One region of the Bacillus sp. JJ864 genome, then DNA from elsewhere that is predicted to be linked to it. Evidence: predicted binding sites of a transcription regulator. Region 1 holds the regulator's gene; each other region holds the start of a gene.
The links. The regulator Rex, encoded in region 1, represses fermentation and respiration genes when NADH is low (regulators of the CRP and FNR family bind a similar motif). The targets are predictions, from matches to a motif close to TTGTGAAATATTTCACAA.

Region 2: a site for Rex is predicted at 3,902-3,919, ahead of scfA (six-cysteine ranthipeptide SCIFF). Genes of this name have one in related genera too.
Region 3: a site for Rex is predicted at 2,322-2,339, ahead of V7024_RS10535 (formate/nitrite transporter family protein). Genes of this name have one in related genera too.
Region 4: a site for Rex is predicted at 1,518-1,535, ahead of adhE (bifunctional acetaldehyde-CoA/alcohol dehydrogenase). Genes of this name have one in related genera too.

What each region holds. Positions count from the first base shown of each region.
Region 1 is NZ_JBALLY010000126.1:3,132-9,052, forward strand. It holds gene V7024_RS18240 (ABC transporter ATP-binding protein) at 424-2,349, opposite strand; gene V7024_RS18245 (redox-sensing transcriptional repressor Rex) at 2,533-3,162, shown strand; gene V7024_RS18250 (YdiK family protein) at 3,189-3,386, opposite strand; gene V7024_RS18255 (CPBP family intramembrane glutamic endopeptidase) at 3,389-4,117, opposite strand; gene groES (co-chaperone GroES) at 4,451-4,735, shown strand; gene groL (chaperonin GroEL) at 4,774-5,921, shown strand, end outside.
Region 2 is NZ_JBALLY010000021.1:50,096-56,274, reverse strand. It holds gene V7024_RS05170 (putative protein N(5)-glutamine methyltransferase) at 1-543, shown strand, start outside; gene mug (G/U mismatch-specific DNA glycosylase) at 621-1,127, opposite strand; gene V7024_RS05160 (undecaprenyl-diphosphatase) at 1,481-2,080, shown strand; gene scfB (thioether cross-link-forming SCIFF peptide maturase) at 2,166-3,557, opposite strand; gene scfA (six-cysteine ranthipeptide SCIFF) at 3,672-3,821, opposite strand; gene V7024_RS05145 (TRAP transporter substrate-binding protein) at 4,202-5,269, opposite strand; gene V7024_RS05140 (sensor histidine kinase) at 5,358-6,179, shown strand, end outside.
Region 3 is NZ_JBALLY010000057.1:21,817-27,995, forward strand. It holds gene phaP (polyhydroxyalkanoic acid inclusion protein PhaP) at 1-88, shown strand, start outside; gene V7024_RS10520 (MaoC family dehydratase) at 190-633, shown strand; gene V7024_RS10525 (alpha/beta-type small acid-soluble spore protein) at 768-953, shown strand; gene V7024_RS10530 (TerC family protein) at 1,406-2,212, shown strand; gene V7024_RS10535 (formate/nitrite transporter family protein) at 2,425-3,273, shown strand; gene V7024_RS10540 (cyclic-phosphate processing receiver domain-containing protein) at 3,323-3,637, opposite strand; gene V7024_RS10545 (prepilin peptidase) at 3,650-4,360, opposite strand; gene V7024_RS10550 (LutC/YkgG family protein) at 4,472-5,182, opposite strand; gene V7024_RS10555 (LutB/LldF family L-lactate oxidation iron-sulfur protein) at 5,182-6,179, opposite strand, start outside.
Region 4 is NZ_JBALLY010000044.1:55,382-61,560, forward strand. It holds gene V7024_RS08410 (O-acetylserine dependent cystathionine beta-synthase) at 1-53, shown strand, start outside; gene V7024_RS08415 (bifunctional cystathionine gamma-lyase/homocysteine desulfhydrase) at 55-1,188, shown strand; gene adhE (bifunctional acetaldehyde-CoA/alcohol dehydrogenase) at 1,644-4,247, shown strand; gene V7024_RS08425 (YrhC family protein) at 4,549-4,785, shown strand; gene V7024_RS08430 (ABC transporter substrate-binding protein) at 4,927-5,868, shown strand; gene V7024_RS08435 (FecCD family ABC transporter permease) at 5,874-6,179, shown strand, end outside.

The DNA of each region.
Region 1 (5,921 bases):
CGACAGAGAGGCGCTTTTTGCCTCGTCCGAGGGGGCGAAACGACCGGAGATTCTAGCCGCTAGAGCTGGACAAAGTTTCTCTCTGAATCTTGAAGTGGGGGTCTTACTGCCTGTTAATGCGGGATAAAAGTGTGTGGATAGAGAAATCTTTTTGATAAAAGATGTAATTTTATACACAGAATTAATCACAACATGTGGATAAAACCTATATTATCTGTTGATAATGTAGGTTTTTTTGTGAGTATAAATTGTGGATAAATATTATTATTCTTGTGGATAATGTGGAAAACTTTTGTTTGTCTTGAAAATACAAAGATAAATATGTGAATATTTTTGTGGATAATGTGAAATTTCCATCAGTAGGGGTCTTACTGCCCGTTAAAGTGGGATAAATGAAAAAGATCAGTGTAATCACTGACCTTTTCATAGTTGTAATTCTTCCCACTCTTCCATGCATGCTTCCAATTGTTCTTGAAGTGTTTGTTTTTCTGCTGTAATATCACTGGCTCTTTCATAATCAGCGTATACTTCTGGAAGACAAAGTTGTTCTTCTAATGCCATGATTTGTTCTTCAATTGTTGCAATATTTTCTTCTAGTTCTTCAATTCTACGCATACGTTGACGTTCTTGCTTTTTACGTTCTTTTTCTTCAATGTAATTTAATTTTTCTTGTGCCACTTGTTTTTGTACAGGTTTATTTGTTTCTTGTTCTTCAAGTTCGGCGCGTTCGAGCATTTCATTTTTCTTTTCTACATAATAATCGTAATCACCGAGGTATTCCTCTGCTCCGTCTGTGGATAACTCAAGAACTTTTGTGGCAATACGATTAATGAAATAGCGGTCATGGGAAACAAATAAAATTGTTCCTGGAAAATCAATGAGCGCATTTTCTAAAATTTCTTTGCTGCTTAAATCTAAATGGTTGGTCGGCTCGTCCAAAATAAGTACATTTGATTTTTGCATCATAAGTTTTGCAAGAGCTAAACGTGCTTTTTGTCCGCCGCTTAAAGAAGAAACGGGTTTTAGAACGTCGTCACCAGAAAATAAAAAGTTCCCAAGTACTGTGCGAATTTCTTTTTCTGGTTGCAGCGGATAATCATCCCAAAGTTCATCTAATACACGTTTTGATGATGTTAAGTTTGCCTGTTCTTGGTCATAATATCCGATAGAAACGTTAGAACCAAACGAAAAAGTGCCGTTTAAAGGACGAAGTTTATCCACAAGAGATCTTAATAAAGTGGATTTTCCGATTCCGTTTGGACCGACAAGCGCAACACTATCGCCTCTCGTTAATTGGAAATGAATGTTTTGAATAATTGGCTCATTATTATAACCAATTGTAATATTTTTTACTTGTAATACATCATTACCGCTTTGTTTATCGATATCAAAATGGAAAGAAGCAGATTTTGTATCACCGATTGGTTTTTCCATAAGTTCCATACGATCTAATTGTTTTCGGCGGCTTTGCGCCCGTTTTGTTGTGGAAGCACGAGCAATATTTTTTTGGATAAAGTCTTGTAATTTTGTTACCTCTTCTTGCTGCTTCTCGTAACGTTTTATCTCTTGTTCATATAGTGTCGCTTTAAGGTCTAAGTATTTACTGTAGTTTCCTGTGTACTTTCGACTTTGTTTATTAGAGATTTCATATACTTGCGTTACAAGTTTATCTAGAAAGTACCGATCGTGTGAAACGATTAAAATAGCACCAGGATAACCTTGTAAATATTGCTCGAGCCACGTTAATGTATCGATATCTAAATGGTTGGTTGGCTCATCTAAAATAAGCAAATCTGGTTTTGTTAATAATAACTTCCCAAGGGCTAAACGAGTTTTTTGTCCACCGCTTAATGTGGAAATTGTCGTTTCGTGTGTTTCGGGAGGAAAACCAAGTCCGCTTAAAACAGAGCGAATATCAGCTTCGTATTGATAGCCACCTTTATTTTTATAATCTAATTGTAGGCGATCATACTCTGCTAACAATTTTTCGTAAATAGTTTCATTTGTGAAATTTTCTTCTTTTCCCATTTCTTGTTCTAGTCTGCGGAGTTCTTTTTCCATGCGCTCTAAGTGGAGAAACACTGTTAGCATTTCATCCCAAATCGTTAACGATGTTTCAAGACCAGTATGCTGTGCTAAATAACCGATAGATACATCTTTCGGTTTTATAATTTCGCCGCCGTCATGAGATAGTTCTCCGGCAATAATCTTTAATAATGTAGACTTTCCAGCGCCATTACGCCCGACAAGCGCAATGCGATCACGCGTCTGTACTTCTAACTTAATGTTTGAAAGAATCACTTCAGCTGCGAACAATTTGGAAAGGTTATTCACTTGTAGTAAAATCAATGTTTTCACCTCAAATAATTTCTTAACTTTGCCATGATTATATTTCTCAATCATACTAAAAATAGTGTATAGTTGAACATAAATAGAGAAATTCTCTCTCTATTATACAAGGAAAACTTGCAATGCTAAACTTCCGTACATGTTTTAATCACTTGAACAGATAGGAAGAGAGGAGGGGGTTGCATGGAGCAGCCTAAAATTCCGCAGGCGACTGCCAAAAGATTGCCTCTATACTATCGATTTATCCAAAACCTATCGTTATCTGGTAAGCAACGCGTATCATCTGCAGAATTAAGTGAAGCAGTGAAAGTGGATTCAGCGACAATTCGACGAGACTTTTCATACTTTGGAGCATTAGGGAAAAAAGGATATGGCTATAATGTAAATTATTTATTGTCGTTTTTCCGCGAAACACTTGATCAAGACGATGTAACACGCGTAGCATTAATTGGGGTAGGTAATTTAGGTACAGCTTTCTTACATTACAATTTTACGAAAAATAATAATACAAAAATTGAGATGGCATTTGACGTTGATGAAGAGAAAGTTGGAAAAGAAATCGGCGGGATTCCAGTATATCATTTAGATGAATTGGAAGAGAGACTATCAGATGATATAAAAGTGGCAATATTAACAGTGCCTGCTTTTGTTGCACAAGCTGTAGCAGATCGCTTATCGCATACGAGCGTACAAGGTGTTTTAAACTTTACACCTGCTAGGTTAAACTTATCAGAACATATTCGTATTCATCATATTGATTTAGCGGTAGAGTTACAAACGCTCGTGTACTTTTTAAAAAATTATCCACAATAAAAACGCAGGAATGTCCTGCGTTTTTATTATTGTTTCTTACTATCTTTTTTCGGTTTAGAAAAAAGAATGCGAATTGCCAAATTAAAATCAACTGTTGCCATTACAGCAAGTAGTATTGTGTAGAAGTTCCAAATTGTATCTGTCACACTTGTAATTGCTAAGTATGTAAAAATACACCCTAGAAGAAAATACAAAGTTGCCATAACAAATGGTGAATTTCGCATGTTTAAAATCCTCCGATGAATCCTTGCAGTTTTTCAGCTTTTTCTAGATAGGGACGAAGTACAAATGTAATTAACATAACATTTGTATTCATCATAACATGAGCCATAATTGGTACAATGATTCGTTTTGTTTGTACGTATAAAAATGAAAAAACAAGCCCCATGGAAATATACACTAATAAATGTGTAGGGTCAAAATGAATGAGAGCAAATATAAGCGAACTTACGATTGCTGCGATAAAGAAGTTATATCGTTTATATAGTGTTCCAAATAGAATTTTTCTAAATACAATTTCCTCAAGAATGGGAGCGAATATGGATGAAACAATCATAAATAATGGAGCAGCCTTTATAATTCCGATAATGTTTTGTGTATTTTCAGATTCAGCTTTAATTTTAAAAACTTGTGTTTCAATTGTGCCGGCAATGACTTGGGCAAATAAAGCAAGAAAAACTCCTAAAATAATCCACCCTATTGTAGCAGGGACATTTGTTTTTCCGCGATTCCATTTTTCTGATTGTGTATCATTACGTAGTAATACGAGGATGATGATAAGAGCGATAAAGAAGCTAATCAGTCCCCAATGTGCCGTTGCCAGTTGAACTTTTTCTTCGAAGGTCCGATGGCCATTATTGTATACTCCGCTTTTTAAAAGAATCCATCCACCAATTATACCTGATAATTGCATCAAAATATATGTAACAATAACCCACCAATATTGTCTCTTCAATTTTGTAACTCCTTTTTGAATTTTTTGTAAAGAAAAAGGAAAATGCTCTATCCATAGAGAAAACAACTTATGGCATCTTTCTTATTGTAACATAGGAGAAGATGAAAAAAAGATGGAATCTATCAGTACATCTTCCCGTATGTAATTATCAAGTAAAGCATAATCACTTTTGAACAAGCTGGAGAGGGGATGAAATAGTTTTCCGAAAAATTACGTTTTTTTCACTTGCAAAAGAAAATGAGATTCTTTATTATAATAAGTGTGTTAGCACTCGAAGTGATAGAGTGCTAATAAACATAAAATTTACATAAAAAATTGAGGAGGTTGTTGTTCATGCTAAAGCCATTAGGTGATCGCGTTATTATTGAACTTGTTCAAGCAGAAGAAAAAACAGCAAGTGGTATCGTACTACCAGACACTGCAAAAGAAAAACCACAAGAAGGTAAAGTAGTGGCAGTTGGTACTGGTCGTGTGCTTGAAAATGGTGAGCGTGTTGCTTTAGATGTAGCTACAGGAGATCGTATCATCTTCTCAAAATATGCAGGTACTGAAGTGAAATACGAAGGTACAGAATACTTAATTTTACGTGAAAGCGACATTTTAGCAATTATCGGTTAATTATATAAATCTTTAAAAATTCAAGGGGGTCAAATATTATGGCAAAAGATATTAAATTTAGTGAAGAAGCACGTCGTTCGATGCTTCGCGGTGTCGACACTCTTGCAAACGCAGTAAAAGTTACACTTGGACCAAAAGGTCGCAACGTTGTACTTGAGAAAAAATTCGGTTCTCCGCTTATTACAAATGACGGTGTAACGATTGCAAAAGAAATCGAATTAGAAGATGCATTTGAAAATATGGGTGCAAAACTAGTTGCAGAAGTTGCTAGCAAAACAAATGATGTAGCTGGTGATGGAACGACAACTGCAACTGTATTAGCGCAAGCAATGATTCGTGAAGGCTTAAAGAACGTAACAGCTGGTGCGAACCCAATGGGTCTTCGTAAAGGTATTGAAAAAGCTGTTGTAGCAGCAATTGAAGAACTAAAAACAATTTCTAAACCAATCGAAGGTAAATCTTCTATCGCACAAGTAGCTGCTATTTCTGCTGCTGACGAAGAAGTAGGACAATTAATTGCAGAAGCAATGGAGCGCGTTGGTAACGACGGCGTTATTACATTAGAAGAATCTAAAGGATTCACAACAGAATTAGATGTAGTAGAAGGTATGCAGTTTGACCGTGGATATGCTTCTCCTTACATGATTACTGATTCTGATAAAATGGAAGCTGTTCTTGATAACCCATTTATCTTAATTACAGATAAAAAGGTTTCTAGTATTCAAGAAATCTTACCAGTATTAGAGCAAGTGGTACAACAAGGTAAACCACTTCTTATCATCTCTGAAGACGTAGAAGGTGAAGCGTTAGCTACATTAGTAGTAAATAAACTTCGTGGTACGTTCAATGTAGTAGCTGTTAAAGCTCCTGGCTTCGGTGATCGTCGTAAAGCGATGTTAGAAGATATCGCAATCTTAACTGGTGGCGAAGTGATTACAGAAGAGTTAGGCCGTGATTTAAAATCTGCAACTATCGCATCTTTAGGACGCGCTAGCAAAGTTGTTGTAACAAAAGAAAATACAACAATTGTTGAAGGTATAGGAAACACAGAACAAATCGAAGCTCGCATCGGTCAAATTCGTGCACAATTAGAAGAAACAACTTCTGAATTCGATCGTGAAAAATTACAAGAGCGTCTTGCTAAATTAGCAGGTGGCGTAGCTGTAATTAAAGTAGGTGCGGCAAC
Region 2 (6,179 bases), on a different contig from region 1:
CGCCAGGCTGCCGCCCTTACTAGGCCAGGAGCTGTCGTGGTTGACCTGTGCTGTGGTTCGGGTGCGTTGGGCGCTGTACTAGCCGTAATGCAGGAACGGATTGAGTTATACGCATCTGACATTGACCTCGCTGCGGTGCGGTGCGCTTTGCGCAACGTCACTGCAGCCGGTGGTCGTGTGTACGAAGGTGACCTCTATGAACCATTGCCCGCCATACTGCGGGGCCGCGTTGATGTCCTAGTTGCGAACGTACCCTATGTACCCACCGAGGCAATCGGACTGCTCCCCCCAGAGGCTCGCATATACGAGGCGCGTGCGGCGCTCGACGGGGGAACGGACGGGCTTGATATACAGCGGCGGGTGGCGGCTGAGGCGCCACTTTGGCTGGCACCTGGCGGGCATCTGCTTGTTGAGACGAGTGCGAGGCAGGCGCCTCATACTGTCGAGATATTTACTCGTAATGGGTTGATACCGCATTTGGCCAGTTCTGAAGAGCTGGACGCCACCGTGGTCATCGGAGCGAAGAAGATAAGTGGGGGATAACTGGTCGTAAAAGCCCGATTGGGCAGGATTTCCATCAGCGGGGAGATGAAGAAAGCTTCACTGATGGAAGTTTCACTTTATTTGCATACTAACTCCGCAAGCTGCTTATAAACCTCTACGATTTCTTCAAGCTTTATTCTTACTAACCCACTTGAGGATGGAGCAACAAAATCAATTGTTCCAGGTATGACTGGTTTAGGCTGCTGTCCCCACGGGGCTACTTTTTGCCCGCTATATTCTTGATAAACACCTTTCCCAACAAAACAAACTACTTTTGGCTTTAATCGCATAATTTTTTGTTTTAAAATCTCTTTTCCTTCTTTATACTCTTCTTTTGTAATTTCATCCGCTGCCTTAGTTGGTCTTGCTACTATGTTTGTAAGACCCATATCCAGATCCAACAGTTTATAGTCTTCCGAAGCATCATATTTCTTAGGGGTTAATCCTGCCTCATAGAGAATTTTCCAAAAGCGATTATTCGGATTGGCGAAGTGATGTCCTGTCTCGCTTGAGCGAATGCTTGGATTAAAGCCGACGAATAAAATGTTTAAATCTTCTTTAACATGATCATTAATTGGGTTCAAGGTTAAACCTCCTCTTTTATGGAATTTAAACGTATAAAGTTTTTTTATTTTACCACAAGTTCTGGATTACACTTCTTATTCAAAAGATATAAGGGGCAGTTCAAACAATTCATGATGCTCTGGTTGTTATCTTAATGGTGTTTTCGCACGAGGGAGAAGTACTTTTCCTCGTGTTTTTTTATTTCCTGTGAAGAAATGAGCTTTTGCAATTACATTTTCTATTTCTTAATTAAGAAATAGTTAAGGAGTAGTTAAGTCCCATTTAAACCTTTTTTCCGATAATAAAATTAGAAGCATACAAGAAGGTATATGGCAATCAGTCAATCACCTTACGATAAAGGAGGGGTTTGAAAATGTCTTTTTCTCAATTCAATATTGATGTTTTTCGAGCAATTAATGATTTAGGTAAACAATATTCGTTCTTAAACTCAGCCATGGTATTTTTGGCGGAATATATGGTATATATTTTAGGCTTAATTATTATCGCTTATTGGTTTATTGGGTCTAGAAAAGGTAGGATGATGGTTATTCAGGCGATGATTGCTTTTGTAATTGCTGAGGTAATTGGAAAAATAGCAGGGAAATTTCATTTCAATTATCAACCGTTTGCAGTGTTGCCGGGTGTTAATAAACTTGTTGACCATGCTGTAGATAATTCGTTTCCTAGTGACCATACGATTCTCTTTTTTTCGATTTGTTTTTCGTTTTGGCTTGTTCGTAAAAAGATGGGGTGGTTATGGCTTCTGCTTGCATTTTGTGTAGCGATCTCTCGTATTTGGGTAGGAGTTCATTATCCTTTTGATGTTGTAATAGGAGCTTTAATAGGATGTATTTCAGCGTTATTTTCGTATTGGTTCGTACCGAGATTTTCTATTATCACACAATTGCTGACCCTATATGAAAGAGTAGAGCAACATGTTTTACCATCCAAAAACAAATCAAAGGGATTTTGAGTATACAAGTATAAAAATCTTTAAAGAGGCTGAGCATAAGTCAAACGTTCGACTTATGTCTCAGCCTCTTATTATATCCTTGTATTTATTCAGCTTTTTCCATAGCTCTCATGGATTCAGCCACTTTAACCATCATGGAACATTCAACTCTCTTATGGAAGATGTCACAACTGAAATCATAGATTCCATTGATGGAGCCAGTTGCGTGCAGCGCGTTGGCAGGGCAGCCGCCGCTGCAGTAAAGCTTGGCCCAGCAGTTCTGACATTCGGGCTTAGAATAGCAGTTGCTTTCTTTAAATTGGCACTGCGTTTCTTGTTTTGTAATTCCATCCCAGACGTTTCCCATACTGTATTCTTGATCTCCGACGAACTGGTGGCAAGGAAAGAGTTCGCCCCATGGTGTGACAGCGAGATATTCGGTTCCTGAGCCGCAACCTGAAATTCTCTTTTGAATGCAAGGACCTTCAGAGAGATCAAGCATATAGTGGTAGAAGGTGAAGCCATTGCCTTCTTCCTCACGCTTTAGCATTTCCTTGGCGAGAATTTCGTACTGGTTGTAAATCTCTGGTAGGTCCTCTTCGGTAAGTGCATATGGTTCCTGAGGATCACAGATGACTGGTTCCATCGAGAGTTTGTCGAACCCAAGATCTGCGATATGAAAAATGTCATTGGTAAAGTCGACGTTGTTGTGAGTGTAGGTTCCACGCACATAGTATTCTTTATCTCCACGCTTTTCGATGAATTCTTGGAACTTCGGAACGATATAATCGTAGCTTCCCTTTCCAGTTACTGTTTTACGCAGGTGATCGTGGACTTCTTTTCTTCCATCAAGACTTAATACGACGTTGTACATTTCTTTATTTAAGAAATCAGTGACCTCATCGTTTAAGAGCATGCCATTTGTAGTGAAGGTGAAGCGAAAAGTCTTTTTGTACTCTTTTTCTTTGCTTCTTGCGTAAGTGACAATTTGTTTAACAACTTTCCAGGCCATGAGCGGTTCTCCGCCGAAGAAGTCGATGTCGAGGTTTCGGTGGTGACCGGAGTTTTTCAATAAATAATCGATCGCTCTTTTGCCAACCTCATAGCTCATGATTGCTCTATTTCCGTTGTATTTTCCTTGGCTGGCAAAGCAGTATTCGCATGATAGGTTACATGTATGTGCGACATTGAGGCAGAGGGCCTTTACATAAGTTTGGCGATTTCTTAAATCAATTGAGAGATTCTTATATTCATCCTCAGTAAAGAGTTGTCCATCATTTTTCAGCTCTTCGATATCTGCAATTGTTTCTCGAATGTCTTGCTCAGAGATGCCTGCATCATGTGCGTATTTTTTCAGCATCATTGTTACGATTTCTTCCGCGGGAGTAGTCTCATAAAGCGCGATAATTTCATAGGCAAGATCGTCGACAACATGTACCGATCCACTATAGGTATCGAGTACGATGTTGTAGCCGTTTAGTTTATATTGATGAATCATACTTGATAATCAAGCTCCTTTTATCTATAAAGTGAAACTTCTGTTATACCTGTTAATACGGGATAAAAATGGCCGCCCATCTGGGAAGCAGCTGGGCGGTACATGTCTTGTTTCCTATCTGTTCATTGTGTTTTCACACTTTTGATTTGCAACTCCGCAAGACGTTTTGCAAGCGGATTGGCAAGATGTTTGGCATGCACCACATCCACCATGTTTTACCGTATCCATTAGTTTACGAGTGCTCAGTGTTACGATTCTTTTCATAACGTATAACTCCTTTTTAAAAGTATTTTGTAAGAAACAAGGTTAGTATTTGTGAATGTTTTCACATTAAAGGTTAGTGTTTGTGAATCACTTCACATTCACAAACACATTTTGTGAGTACTTTCACATTAATTCCAGTAATAATTTTAACAATACCTTTGATTTACGTCAATTACTCGTGTTGTTTTGATACTGCGGAAATTCCACTTCATTATGCGTTTCCTATTTTATCACGATGTGAAGAGTCTCGAGGGTTTGAAAATTTCTCATATCATTATAATTTGAGATTTCTTATTATAATAGTCAACCCATCCTTTCTTCAGATAGTCGAAAGTATTACCTGAAGAAAGAGCGGATTTTTTATTTTGCGAGTTTGGCAATTATGACCCCTGCACACGATATTTTCGCTGTAATTCCTTCAGCTCTGCTACCAAATCTTCTCCAATCGTAGGAGCAAGTTTATCATATATAGGTAATAGTGCTGTTTCCCAATCTTTTCGTTGTTCATTGTTTAGTTCATGAATCTGAATCGATGAATTTTGTTTAATAAGTTCAAGTTGTTCTTTATTTATTTGTGCGGCTTGTTGATCATTCCAAGCGGTAGTTTCTTGAAGTGCTTCCGCTAATATTTGCTTTGTTTTTTGGGTTTGTTGGTTCCAAGTTTTTTGATCCATCATGACAACATATCCTAAATATCCATGGTTACTAATTGTCAAATAGTTTTGAACGTTATAGAATTTTTTAGAGTAGATATTTGAAATGGTATTTTCTTCACCGTCAACTTTTCCTGATTCAATTAATTGATATGTAGCATTGAATGAATCTTGATGCGCTTTAACCTTTAATAAATTGAATTGGGATTGGATGACATTACTTTGCATAATGCGAAAAGATTGTCCTTGTATATCTTTTGGTGTATAAATAGGTCCTTTGTTTGAAGTGAGTTGCTTAAAGCCGTTGGACCAGTGGGCAAGCCCTTTTATTCCATCTTTTTGTAAGGATTGAAGTAATTGTCCCCCAATTTTTCCGTTTAAGCCTTCTTGTAAGGCTTCATAATTTAAAAAAGCAAATGGTAAATCAAGTACACCCCATTTAGGGGAGAACGTTCCAAGTTTTGATGTGGAAGGAGCAATCATTTGTACTTGTCCAGATTGTAAAGCACGAAATTCTTCTATATCAGAATATAAGCTTCCGTTAGGAAAGACCTCAATTTTTATTTTACCATTTGATTTTTCATTCACGAGTTCCGCAAATTTGTTGGCAGCGAGCCCTTTCGGGGTGTTTTCTGCAACAACATGGCTAAATTTAAAGACAATCTGGTCTTTTAGTCCTTCTTGATCATCGTCATATGCGAATTCATTTTGAGGAGACTGCTTCTGATAATAAATAAATAAAGCGCTTGCAATAAAGGCGATAAAAAGGAGTATAAAAGTAGTCGCTTTTTTCATCTTCGTTCTCCTTTTGAAGTTGTTAATGTAAGCATACCGAGAAGATTTCTATTCGTAAAGATGCTTTTAGAGGAAAGGAGGTCCAAGTGTGAGGAATTTACCAATCCGTTGGAAGATTACGATTCTTTCTTATGCAGTTGTTATCGTTTCACTCATGATTGGTGGCGGGATTATAGTCGCCAATATTCAACAAAAAGAAGAGAAAGAATTAAGAATTAGATCTATGAATACAGCGCGAACAGTAGCCGAAATGTCAGATGTAAAGAAGTCTCTTCAAGAAAAAAATGGGTGGGTAACGTTAAATTCTGTTATTGAAAATATTAGGGTTATTAATGAAACAGATTATATTGTTGTTATGAATATGGAACGAGTTCGGTATTCGCATCCCGTGAAAGAAATGATTGGAAAAGTTTCAAAAGGAGCCGATGAAGAGGCGGCATTTGCAGAACATATTTATTTTTCAAAAGCAAAGGGAGAAATAGGTACTGTTATTCGTGCTTTTATGCCTATTAAAGATCAAAACTTAAACCAAATCGGCGTTGTTGTTGTAGGAAATAAGATACCAAACTTTTTTGAGATTATGAGTGAATTAAGGGGAGAAATTCTTTTTATAGTCATCTTAACTTTAATACTTGGATTGATAGGTTCATTAATGCTCGCTAATCATATAAAAAAACAGATGTTTCAGTTGGAACCATATGAGATTAAAAGAATACTTGAAGAAAGGACAGCAACCTTTCATTCCATGAATGAAGGGGTGATTGCGATTGATAATCAAGAAAAGATTACGGTTTTTAACGAGAAAGCGAAGCAAGTTTTTCATGTAACTGGAGATGTTGTCGGACAGCCTATTCGTAAAATATTACAGGATACAAGGCTTCCGGAAATCGTGGAGAAAAATCAAGCGGTA
Region 3 (6,179 bases), on a different contig from region 1:
TTTTTTAGAAGAATTCAAATCCATGCAACTAGACCTCGTAAAAAAGTTCGAGGAAAACTCAAAAAATCTATTTACTTCCATGAAGTAAGAAAGATGTGGCAACTAACTGCAAAAAATACTCTTTCCTTTCTTTCTCCCGTTGCATCTGGATGGCTTACATTTTTCAACATGGAAAAGAAGGAGGAAGAAATGAATCCTTTTCGAGAAGCAGAATCTGTTCATGAGCTTTATTATGATGACATTCACATAGGGGATCAAGCTTCTTTAACAAAAACGATTGCAAACGAAGATATTATTACGTTTGCAAAACTTACGGGCGATGTAAATCCCATTCATCTCCTTGATTCTTTTGCCAAAACAACGATGTTTAAAGAACGCATTGCTCATGGTATGCTCGTTTCTAGCTTTATTTCAACAATACTTGGCACAAAGCTTCCTGGAAAAAATACCATTTATTTATCACAAAATATCGCATTCCGTGCCCCTGTAAAAATCGGAGATACACTACGTGTTATCGCTGAAGTCATTGAAAAACGCGATGATAAAAGGTTTATTACCTTACAAACAAACATATATAATCAATACAATAAAGTTGTTGTAGAAGGTACAGCAACCGTTATGAAAAAAGAGTAGCGCTGCTACTCTTTTTCATTTCATCCAAGAACTGCTAGTCTCTCCGATTACTTCCGCGTATGAGTGAAATTCAAACACATACAATAACAACATCAGCTTCTATAAGCTGAAAATGAAAAAAGGGGTACTATACTATGGCGAAAACAAATAAATTACTTGTTCCTGGTGCTGAACAAGCACTAGAACAGTTTAAGTATGAAATTGCACAAGAATTTGGCGTGAATCTAGGATCGAACACAGCTGCTCGTTCAAATGGATCTGTCGGCGGCGAAGTAACAAAACGTCTCGTTTCCCTTGCACAACAACAGTTACGTGGATAATAAATAAAATAAACAATGGATTTGAGGCAGATATTCTCTGCCTCTTTACTATTTTCATTTTAAAGATAACAAAACAAACTACTCATGAGCACTTCCCTCTCCTCGTAGAAAGTATAAGAAATGAAATATTCACACAAAAACCTTTTAACAGGTTGACACACTATAGTATTACTTATATACTGTACGTAATAGCATATTTCCAAAGGGGAGTAGCGTCAGAGAAAATATTCTCTGAAACAAAGTCGTCATTACGTGGAACCATGTTCCTCCGGCTTTGTTGGCATATTTTATTACATATGTCTAGCAAGACCTTTGCCTATTAACGGCAGAGGTCTTTTTTGCATTCATTTCTAAATTCCTCCGCCGTTAATAGAGCTTATTTTTTGGGAAGCTAAACAATGGGGAATTTTCTTTTTTTGTTTAGCGCCTATACAAACGAGAGGAGAATGTAAATGGAACTATCTTTATTATTGCAGTATGGTTGGGTATTACTTATTTTAGTCGCTTTGGAAGGAATTTTAGCAGCGGATAATGCACTTGTCCTTGCAATCATGGTAAAACACTTACCGGAAGAAAAACGGAAAAAAGCTTTATTTTACGGACTTGCAGGAGCATTTGTATTCCGCTTTGGATCATTGTTTATGATTTCATTTCTTGTCGATGTATGGCAAGTACAAGCAATTGGTGCTGTTTATTTAATGTTTATCGCTGTGAATCACCTTGTAAAAACGTATGTTAAAAAGAATGCAACGCATCAAGAAACAGAAAAAAAAGAAAAAGAGAAAAAACAAGAAAACTTTTGGTGGACTGTATTCAAAGTAGAAGTTGCTGATATTGCGTTTGCTGTTGACTCTATTTTAGCAGCGGTTGCATTAGCAATGACATTACCGAAAACAAACCTTGGTACAATCGGCGAACTTGATATCGGACAGTTTGCTGTTATTTTCGCAGGCGGTATGATTGGATTAATCATTATGCGCTTTGCCGCATCCGCTTTCGTAAACTTACTGAAACGTAAACCTGGATTAGAAACTGCTGCATTCATGATTGTAGGTTGGGTTGGTGTGAAATTAGCAGTTTATACGTTAGCTCATCCTGCATTAGGTGTCATTCCACATGAATTCCCAGAATCAACTACTTGGAAATTGATTTTCTGGGGTGTATTGCTTGCAATTGGTGCAGGTGGTTGGTTCTTATCAAAAGAAACAAACCCAAACGTACAACAGGATTCGAAACAATATAACGAAAAAGCGCTGTAATTTCAGCGCTTTTTCTTTTTCTCAAAAATTGGTGAGGTTTCTCAATTATTGAATATGTACTATATTATACAACATATTGTTAGCGCTTTCACCAAAAAAGATGTCCTTTTTGTGAAATGTTGCACAAACTTATTGAAAGTAAGAGCAAATAGGTGTACTTTATTCATATAAAGAGTATTTATAATCGATGTATTGAAGGAGCGTAATGTTTTATGCTAGAACAAGGAGTAGATTACGTTGTACAGCTTGCAAAGAAAAAAGCAAAAATGCTAGATAACAATCCGATGGAATATTTTCTTCGAGCAGCGCTAGCTGGTATCTATATCGGATTTGTTATTGTAGTATGTTTTAAGTTAGGGAATTTTTTTCATGATGCACATTCACCTGCAACATATTTAGCATCTTCTGCGTTTTTTGGAGTCGCACTTATTTTAATCATATATGGCGGAGCTGAATTATTTACAGGAAATACAATGTATTTCACCATTTCAACTTTACGAAAAGAAACAACTGTTGTTGATACACTTCGCAACTGGGGTGCTTGTTATGTAGGAAACTTAGTAGGCGCAGTATTTTTCGCAGCGCTCTTTTATGCAACTGGTATTTTTGAAACGATAAGTCACAATCACTTATTAAATGAAGTTGTCGCAGGAAAGATGGGCGCATCAACCATGCACTTATTTTTCAAAGCTATCTTATGTAACTGGCTCGTTTGTCTTGCATGTTTTCTTCCATCTCAAGTAAAAGGAGATACAGCTAAAATACTTGTAATGATGTTTCTTGTATTTGCTTTCTTCTTATCAGGATATGAACATAGCATCGCAAATCTGTCACTATTTTCAATTGCTCTACTTGTTCCACATCCTGATACAATTTCTTTTGCGAATGCAATTCATAACTTAATTCCAGTTACAATCGGTAACATAATTGGTGGATCTGTATTTGTTGGTATGGTATATCATTATTTGACTAAAACAAAAAGTGAAACAGAATCTGCAAAAGCAGAAATCGATTCCGCACAAACTGAAGAAATCATTCCATTACCAGCACATGTAAAATAAAGCACACGTCGAAAGCATGCATTCCAAATTGATTGGAATGCATGCTTTTTTAGTAACTTCCAACACGTTTAATCATAATAGATGAAGAAATTTCCCCAGACTCTTTTCCTTTTTGGATCCGATCTAACATATAATGTTGTCCTATCGGATCATTCGTATGAAAATGAATTTCTTCCACATGTAATCGTTCCTGACAAAATGCATCTACGAAATACAACCCATTTCTCTGACGAAATCCCATATTATAATCGAGCGATAAGGTATGTACCTTATTATTTCGAATGAGCTCCAGTGCTTGTTCGGCTGTCGTCGCTAGTGTAAAACCAGCTGGGCACGGTCTTTGATCATCCATATATACATTCATCTTTCCCCTCCTCTACATACTATATGTACATATTGTACCAAGTGCAATAAAAGGCGCAAAGGGAAGTGGTTCTTTATACGTCATCCGTCTAAGCGCAATAAAAATGATAAGAAAACAAAGACCAAATAAGGATGAGAAAAAAAGTGACAACAGTATCGTTTTTGTTCCAACGACAAACCCAAGTAAAGTAAATAGTTTCACATCCCCTCCTCCAATTCCTTTTGGATAAATAGCTTGAATGAAATATAAGAGCATAAACATAACCATTGCTGCTAACAATCCATCCCACCATAGCGATGGCTGTATAAAAAAACGTTCTATTAGAAATAGTCCTGTAAAAAAGCATAAAATTCGATTTGGAATTACCATATAAAGAAGATCTGTAATGGAAACAATGAAAAGAAGTGATAACAGCGTCCACACGATAATCAGCTGCTCGTTGAAACCAACAGAAACTGCCGCGAGAAGAAACAATACCCCTGCAATGCCTTCAAATAAAGGATGCAAATATGAGATTTTTATATTACAATGCGTGCACCTTCCTTTTTGGATACAAAATGATAAAATGGGAATCAACTCTTTTAGTTGTAATACGTGGGAACAATGAGAACAATGTGAGCGTGGTTTTATAATGGAATATCCGAGCGGAATACGATAAGCAACAACGTGATAGAATGAGCCTAATATCAAACCAGTGAAAAAAGCATATACATAAAATAGCATTCCATCCTCTCCTTTCGCGCTTAGTATAACAAGAAAAGGTAACATATTGTATTTTCAAAAATGTATCTTTCTCCATAAAAAAACAGGCCCTTATTAGGCCTGTTTTTCCATTTATACAACAAAATAAAATGCTTTTAATGGTCCGTGTACACCAACAACTAAGTTCATTTCAATGTCAGCAGAGTTACTTGGCCCTGTAATAAAATTAATACAAGAAGCTGGTGCTTCTCCATTTTCCACACGTGTATTTAAATCACGTACCGCTTGTGTAATACGGGGCACGATTGTTTCACGTGGAATAATCGCTACATAAACAGTCGGTAAAAAGTGTAGTGAACGTCCTCTTCCTTTATGACTTTGCACAACAATTGTACCTGATTCCGCTAATGTATAATCACTAAACGAAATTCCGATATTTGCTTTTTCCGCTAACTTCATGTTTTCTTCTTTCTTCGCTGGATCCCAAGTATTTACTTCTACGTTTTCACCTGGAAGTTCCGCTTCAAACAATTGCCCAAGTCCATACTCTTCAAAACGCTCATCTTGAGATAACATAATTGGTCCGCCGCCGTTTTCCGTGATAACGTTCTTAATTGCAGCACTTAATTCAGCTCGATTTGTTTCAATAACAGTTGTATGAATGTTGTTACATTGCTTTTTAAATACTTCTAATAATTCCTCTTGTGAGTAATCATTTAACGTTTCTACATTAATATTGTTTTTCCATTCAGGGCGCTGTACCCCTTCTGTTTTGCGTTCACGTCCAAGCTGTTTTGCGATATTTTCTAAAAATGAATCGCGGTTTTGAATCGTTCCTGCCATTAGTTATTCCCGCCTTTCTTATGCTCTTTATACCAATCGCGGAATCTTTCTTTGCTTGGCGCTGGGAATTCGCGAATTTCCGTCCAATTTTTCAGCGGTCCCACACCTTTAGAAACGCGGTTTCCGGATGTGAATGGGCTCATTGCAGCTGGCGCCATTTTCGATCCCATTTTGTATAAAGCCGCAGAAGAAGCGCCCATACTAAACATCTTCATCGCAAGTTTTTCTGCAAGCGGTACACGTCCTTCTTTTTCCACAATTACTTGGCGATGTTTTAATAACAAGTCATGCAATGGAATTTTTACTGGACAAGCTTCTGTACATGCTCCGCATAAACTAGATGCATATGGAAGTTCTTTATAATCATCATAGCCACCTAAAAGCGGTGTTAATACCGCACCAATTGGTCCAGGATAAATAGATCCGTAAGAGTGACCACCAACATGACGATACACCGGGCATACATTGATACATGCCGCACAGCGAATACATTGCAGTACTTGACGGAACTCAGAACCTAAAATTTCAGAGCGGCCATTATCTACAACAACTAAATGGAACTCTTCTGGTCCATCTATTTCGTCTTCTTGAATTGGTCCCGCTATGGTTACATAACTTGTTAATTTTTGACCAACAGCACTACGACAAAGTAAACCGACAAGAACATCAAGCTCTTCCATCGTTGGAACCATACGTTCCATACCCATTACCGCAATTTGTGTTTTCGGAATAGACATAACAAGGTCTGCATTCCCTTCATTTGTTACTAAACAAAGAGAACCTGTGTTAGCAACCGCAAAGTTACATCCTGTTACTCCGATTTCTGCATCCATAAATTTTTCACGAAGAATTTTACGAACAAACTTCGTCATCTCATATGGATCATCGGATTTTTCATATCCTAATTTTTCTTTAAACACATCACGAATTTGCGTTCTATTTTTATGTAGTGCTGGTGCAACAATATGAGATGGCGGATCATTGTCTACTTGTAAAA
Region 4 (6,179 bases), on a different contig from region 1:
CAGATAGCAGCGAACGCTATTTGAGTAAGCACATATACAAAGGATGGGAATAAAATGAGAACAAAAACAAAGTTAATTCATGGTATTCATATCGGAGAATCTTCAACTGGAGCAGTAACAGTACCGATTTATCAAACGAGTACGTACAAACAAGAAGGTGTAGGAAATCATAAAGGCTATGAATATTCACGTACAGGAAATCCGACTCGTTCAGCTCTTGAAGAAACAATTGCTATTCTTGAAAATGGTCATGCGGGATTTGCATTCGGATCAGGTATGGCAGCAATTACAGCAGTAATGATGCTTTTCTCTAAAGGAGATCACGTCGTTTTAACAGATGATGTGTACGGCGGAACGTACCGCGTAATGTCAAAAGTGTTAAATCGCTTTGGTATTGAACATACATTTGTTGATACAACAAACTTAGAAGAAGTAAAAGCAGCGATTCTTCCAAACACAAAAGCAATTTATGTTGAAACACCGACAAACCCGCTTTTAAAAATTACGGATATTAAACAAATTGCAGCACTTGCTAGAGAACAAGGCTTATTAACAATTGTTGATAATACATTTATGACACCGTATTGGCAAACACCAATCTCTCTTGGTGCAGATATTGTACTTCATAGTGCAACAAAATATTTAGGCGGTCATAGCGATGTTGTTGCTGGTGTAGTAGCTGTAAATAGTGCAGAGTTAGCAGAGGATCTTCACTTTGTACAAAACTCAACAGGTGGTATTTTAGGACCACAAGATAGCTTTTTATTACTGCGTGGTTTAAAAACATTAGGAGTGCGCATGGAAGAACATGAAGCAAATGCACGTGCAATTGCTGAGTTTTTACAAAATCATCCGAAAGTAAATAAAGTGTATTATCCAGGGCTTAGCACCCACCATAATCATGATTTAGCAGCAGAACAAGCAAATGGTTTCGGTGCAATTATTTCGTTTGATGTAGATAGTCAAGAAACATTAAACACTGTACTTGAGAAAGTACAATACTTTACGCTTGCTGAAAGTTTAGGGGCAGTAGAAAGCTTGATTTCTATTCCTTCGCAAATGACACATGCTTCAATTCCAGCAGAGCGCCGTGCACAACTAGGAATTACAGATACATTAATTCGTATTTCAGTTGGAATTGAAGACGGAGAAGATTTAATTGAAGATTTAGCACGAGCGTTAGCATAAGGGAACAAGCACTACGAAATAAAGTAGTGCTTGTTATATATAAATCCAAATTAAAAAACCAACATAAAACCATTCTTTTTAGATTGTCGAGAGCATCTGGCCATGCATAGAAGCGGTCAGGGCCTTTTTCTGCCACATGCGCAGTTAAAACCAAAAAGAGCAAGCGAGTGCAGTTTCCTTTTTTCTGCATAGCAGCAATCTATATGTCGAAAAACCAAAATGGATTTATATATTTTTAATTTGTGAAACTTTTCACAAATTAGACACACACATACAAAAATATCTGGTGTATAGTAAAACACATGAAGCGAGATGCTTCACATATAATTATGTGAAATGTTTCACAAACAATGAGATTCATGTAGAAAAGGTAGTTCTATTTTTTTAGCTAACAGGGACATTTTTAGACCTCTAGGGACTTATTATGACCCTACAGTAGAATAGGAGGAAATTACATGGTAGTCAAAGAGAAAGCTGTAAATGAAATGCAAGAAATAACAAATATGATTGATACGTTAGTAAAGAACGGTCAAAAAGCTTTACAAGCATTAGAAGGATTTACACAAGAACAAATTGACAACATTGTACATGAAATGGCACTTGCAGGCGTAGATCAACATATGCCGCTTGCGAAAATGGCTGTTGAAGAAACAGGCCGCGGTGTTTACGAAGACAAGTGCATTAAAAATATTTTTGCGACTGAATATATTTGGCATAGTATAAAAAATGATAAAACAGTAGGAATTATTCATGAAGATCCGCATGAAGAAGTAATAGAAATTGCAGAGCCAGTCGGTGTAGTTGCTGGGGTAACACCGGTAACAAATCCAACTTCAACAACGATGTTTAAAGCGATCATTACGATGAAAACGAGAAACCCAATTATTTTCGCATTCCATCCTTCAGCGCAGAAATGTTCTATTGCAGCTGCGAAAATAGTGCGCGATGCTGCAGTGAAAGCTGGTGCACCGAAGAACTGTATTCAATGGATTGAAAAGCCTTCTGTTGAAGCAACAAAACAATTAATGAATCATGAAGGTGTAGCGCTTGTTCTGGCAACAGGTGGAGCAGGAATGGTGAAATCAGCGTATTCAACTGGTAAACCAGCTCTAGGAGTAGGACCAGGTAACGTTCCGTGCTATATGGAAAAGTCAGCAAACGTGAAACGTTCCGTGAATGATGTAATTTTATCGAAAACATTTGATAATGGTATGATTTGTGCGTCTGAACAAGCGATTATTGTAGACAAAGAAATCTATAATGATGTGAAACAAGAAATGATAGCAAATAATTGTTACTTTGTGACAGAAGATGAACGAAAAAAATTAGAGAAACTTGTAATTAATGAAAATACATGTGCAGTAAATAGTGATATTGTTGGGAAATCCCCTTATTACATTGCAGGATTAGTAGGAATTACAGTACCAGAAGACACAAAAATACTCGTTGCAGAAATTAAAGGGGTCGGTGCAAATTATCCGTTATCCCGTGAAAAATTAAGCCCAGTATTAGCTTGTATAAAAGCAAATTCATTAGAAGAAGGATTGCAGCATTGTGAAAACATGTTAGAGCTTGGCGGTTTAGGACATTCTGCAGTGATTCATTCTACAAATAAAGAAGTACAAAAACAGTTTGGTTTACGTATGAAAGCATGTCGCTTGATTGTAAATGCTCCGTCATCACAAGGTGGAATTGGTGATATATATAATGCGTTCATTCCATCGCTTACACTTGGATGCGGGTCATACGGAAAGAACTCTGTTTCTCAGAACGTAACGGCAACTCATTTAATGAATATAAAGAGACTTGCAAATAGAAAAAAGAATATGCAATGGTTTAAGTTGCCACCAAAAATTTATTTTGAAAAACATGCTACGCAATATTTAGCAAGTATGCCGAACATTTCACGAGCATTCATTGTAACAGATCCTGGAATGGTGCAGCATGGATATATTGATGTAGTAACGCATTATTTAGCTCAACATAGAAATGATGTAAAGGTAGAAATATTCTCTGAAGTGGAACCAGATCCGTCAGATGAAACGGTATTTAAAGGTGCGGAAATGATGAGAGGCTTCAATCCGGACGTGATTATTGCTCTTGGCGGAGGATCTGCGATGGATGCAGCAAAAGGAATGTGGCTCTTTTATGAGCACCCAGAAACTGAGTTCTTTGGGATCAAACAAAAGTTTTTAGATATAAGAAAACGCACATGTAAATATCCAAAGTTAGGAAATAAGGCGCAGTTTGTTGCGATTCCTACAACATCTGGAACAGGTTCAGAAGTAACGCCATTTGCGGTTATTACAGATAAGAAGAACAATATCAAATATCCGCTTGCTGATTATGAATTAACACCAGACGTTGCAATCGTTGACCCGCAGTTTGTTAAGACAGTACCGCCGCATGTGACTGCTGATACAGGAATGGACGTATTAACACATGCGATTGAAGCATACGTATCTATTATGGCAAACGATTATACAGATGGATTAGCTTTAAAAGCAATTGATCTTGTCTTTAAATATTTACCACGTTCATATAAAGATGGAAATGACGAAGAGGCTCGCGAAAAAATGCATAATGCTTCAGCAATGGCCGGAATGGCATTTGCCAATGCATTTCTTGGTATTAATCATAGCTTAGCGCATAAACTTGGACCGGAGTTCCATATTCCGCACGGACGTGCTAATGCGATTTTAATGCCGCATGTTATTCGCTATAATGCAATTAAACCAAGAAAACATGCGCTATTCCCTAAATATGAGCACTTTGTTGCAGATGAGCGCTATGCACATATTGCAAGAATGCTTGGACTTCCAGCACGTACAGTAGAAGAAGGCGTGGAATCATTAGTACAAGCGATTATCACTCTTGGAAAAGAATTAAATATTAATATGAGCATTGCTGGCCAAGGTGTTGAAAAAGAAGCATTTGAAGCGGTTGTTGATGTGCTTTCTGAACGAGCATTTGAAGACCAATGTACAACAGCAAATCCAAAATTACCGCTTATTTCAGAATTAAAAGAAGTATATATGCAAGCATATAAAGGTGTATAAATTAGAAAGAGCCGTACAATTACGGCTCTTTCTTGACTTTTCAACATGTAAGTCACTGCTATGCAGAGAAAAAGGGAGCGCTACTTGCTTTCTCTCTTGGTTTTCATATGGCATGTGGCAGGAAAAGGATCTGACCGCTTCTATGCATGGCCAGATACTCTCGCCCCCCTTAAAAAGAAAAGGGTTTTTTATCCCGTTTTTTCAATTTGTGTTCATGGAAAACTTCTCCCTCATTGGCTGTATTTACTTGCCTACGAAGCGATGAAAATATGATACAGTGAAAAGGAGGAGTGATTGAAGAATGAAAGAATTACAGCAAAAAATTGCTGATTATATTCGTTTCGGTCAAGTCATGTTAGCGCTAAGTGCATTTTTAATGCTCGGTTTATTACTCCCAAATGGACAAAAAGAAGCGGTGCAAATGTTTGCTATGATGGGTGTGATTGCTGCTTTTTTAGGAGGTTCATTTTATTTTTTCTACCGCGTGAGAGAGCTGCGTGACAAATTAGAGGAGAACGAACATGAACAGCCACTATAAATAGAAACGTTACTTAAAGAGTGTGTATCTTTGAGTAACGTTTTTTTATGTTAAAAACAACTTTTTATTGACAATAATAATCTTTATCAATTAAATTAAAATAGTAGCGAATGATTATCGTTATCAATTAGAGGTGAGAGAATGAAAAAATATATAATATTATTTACAGCTATCTTTTCTATTTTTTTCTTATTAATCGGCTGCAGTGCAAAAGAAAGCGAGAAAACATCTGCAGCGCCAAAAGAAAAAAAGGAAATTGTTATCACAGACTTCGCAAATCGTAAAGTAACATTTACAAAGTCACCGCAAAGCATCGTAACATTAAGTGTTGGTGATATGGATATTCTCCATGCGTTAGGCGGGAATGTTGTTGGGCGACCTAGTACGAAGTTGCCTCTTAGTGAGGAGCTAAAAAAAGCAAAGGAAATCGGGAATGCGCACCAGCCGAATTTTGAACAAATAGCAGGATTAAAACCAGAGCTTATGGTCGCAAATAACGGATTTGAGAAAAATATTCCAACGCTAGAAGGACAAGGCACAAAAGTCATTATCTCGTCTGCAAACTCTGTTCAAGATATTCAAAAGAGTATTGATATGTATGGAACAGTGCTTCAAAAAGAAGAGAAGGCAAAAGAGTTAAACAATAAAATTACAGAACACATGAAGAAATATGAGAAAAAAAGTAATGCGAAAGCACTTTTAGTATATGGTGCTCCCGGAACATATTTGGCAGCGCTGCCAACATCTTTATCTGGTGATATTTTAGAAAAAACAGGCGGGAAAAATATCGCAGCGGAATTTCCAAAGGTGAAGGAATATCCGCAATATGCGCAGTTAAGCACAGAGCGCATTATTGAAGCAAATCCAGATATTATTTTCTTAATTACACATGGTGATCCAGAAGGTGTAAAAAAAGCATTTGAAGGCGAAATGATGAAAAATGCGGCGTGGAAAAATTTAGAAGCTGTAAAACATAATCGAGTTGTTATTTTACCACCGGATTTATTCGGTTCAAATCCAGGTACAAAAGTAACAGATGCAATGGACTTTATGTATAAAAGCTTACAAGACGTAAGGAAATGATGAATATGCAAAGTAATGCAGTAATAAAAGAAAAGTCACACCCTTTTGCAAAGAAAAGATGGATATTAACGGTCGCTTTACTTGCTATGACGGTTCTTGTTCTCTTTTATGGACTCATTGCAGGGAGTTTATCTTTTTCATTACAAGACATTGCACTAGGTATACAAGATGAAAATTCAACTGTCCATCGAATCGTGTGGGATTTACGTATTCCACGTGTGCTTGTTGGGTTTGTTGTGGGAATGTGTTTAGCTGCATCGGGTGCTTTATTACAAGGAGTTATGAGAAATCCGCTTGCAGATCCCGGAATT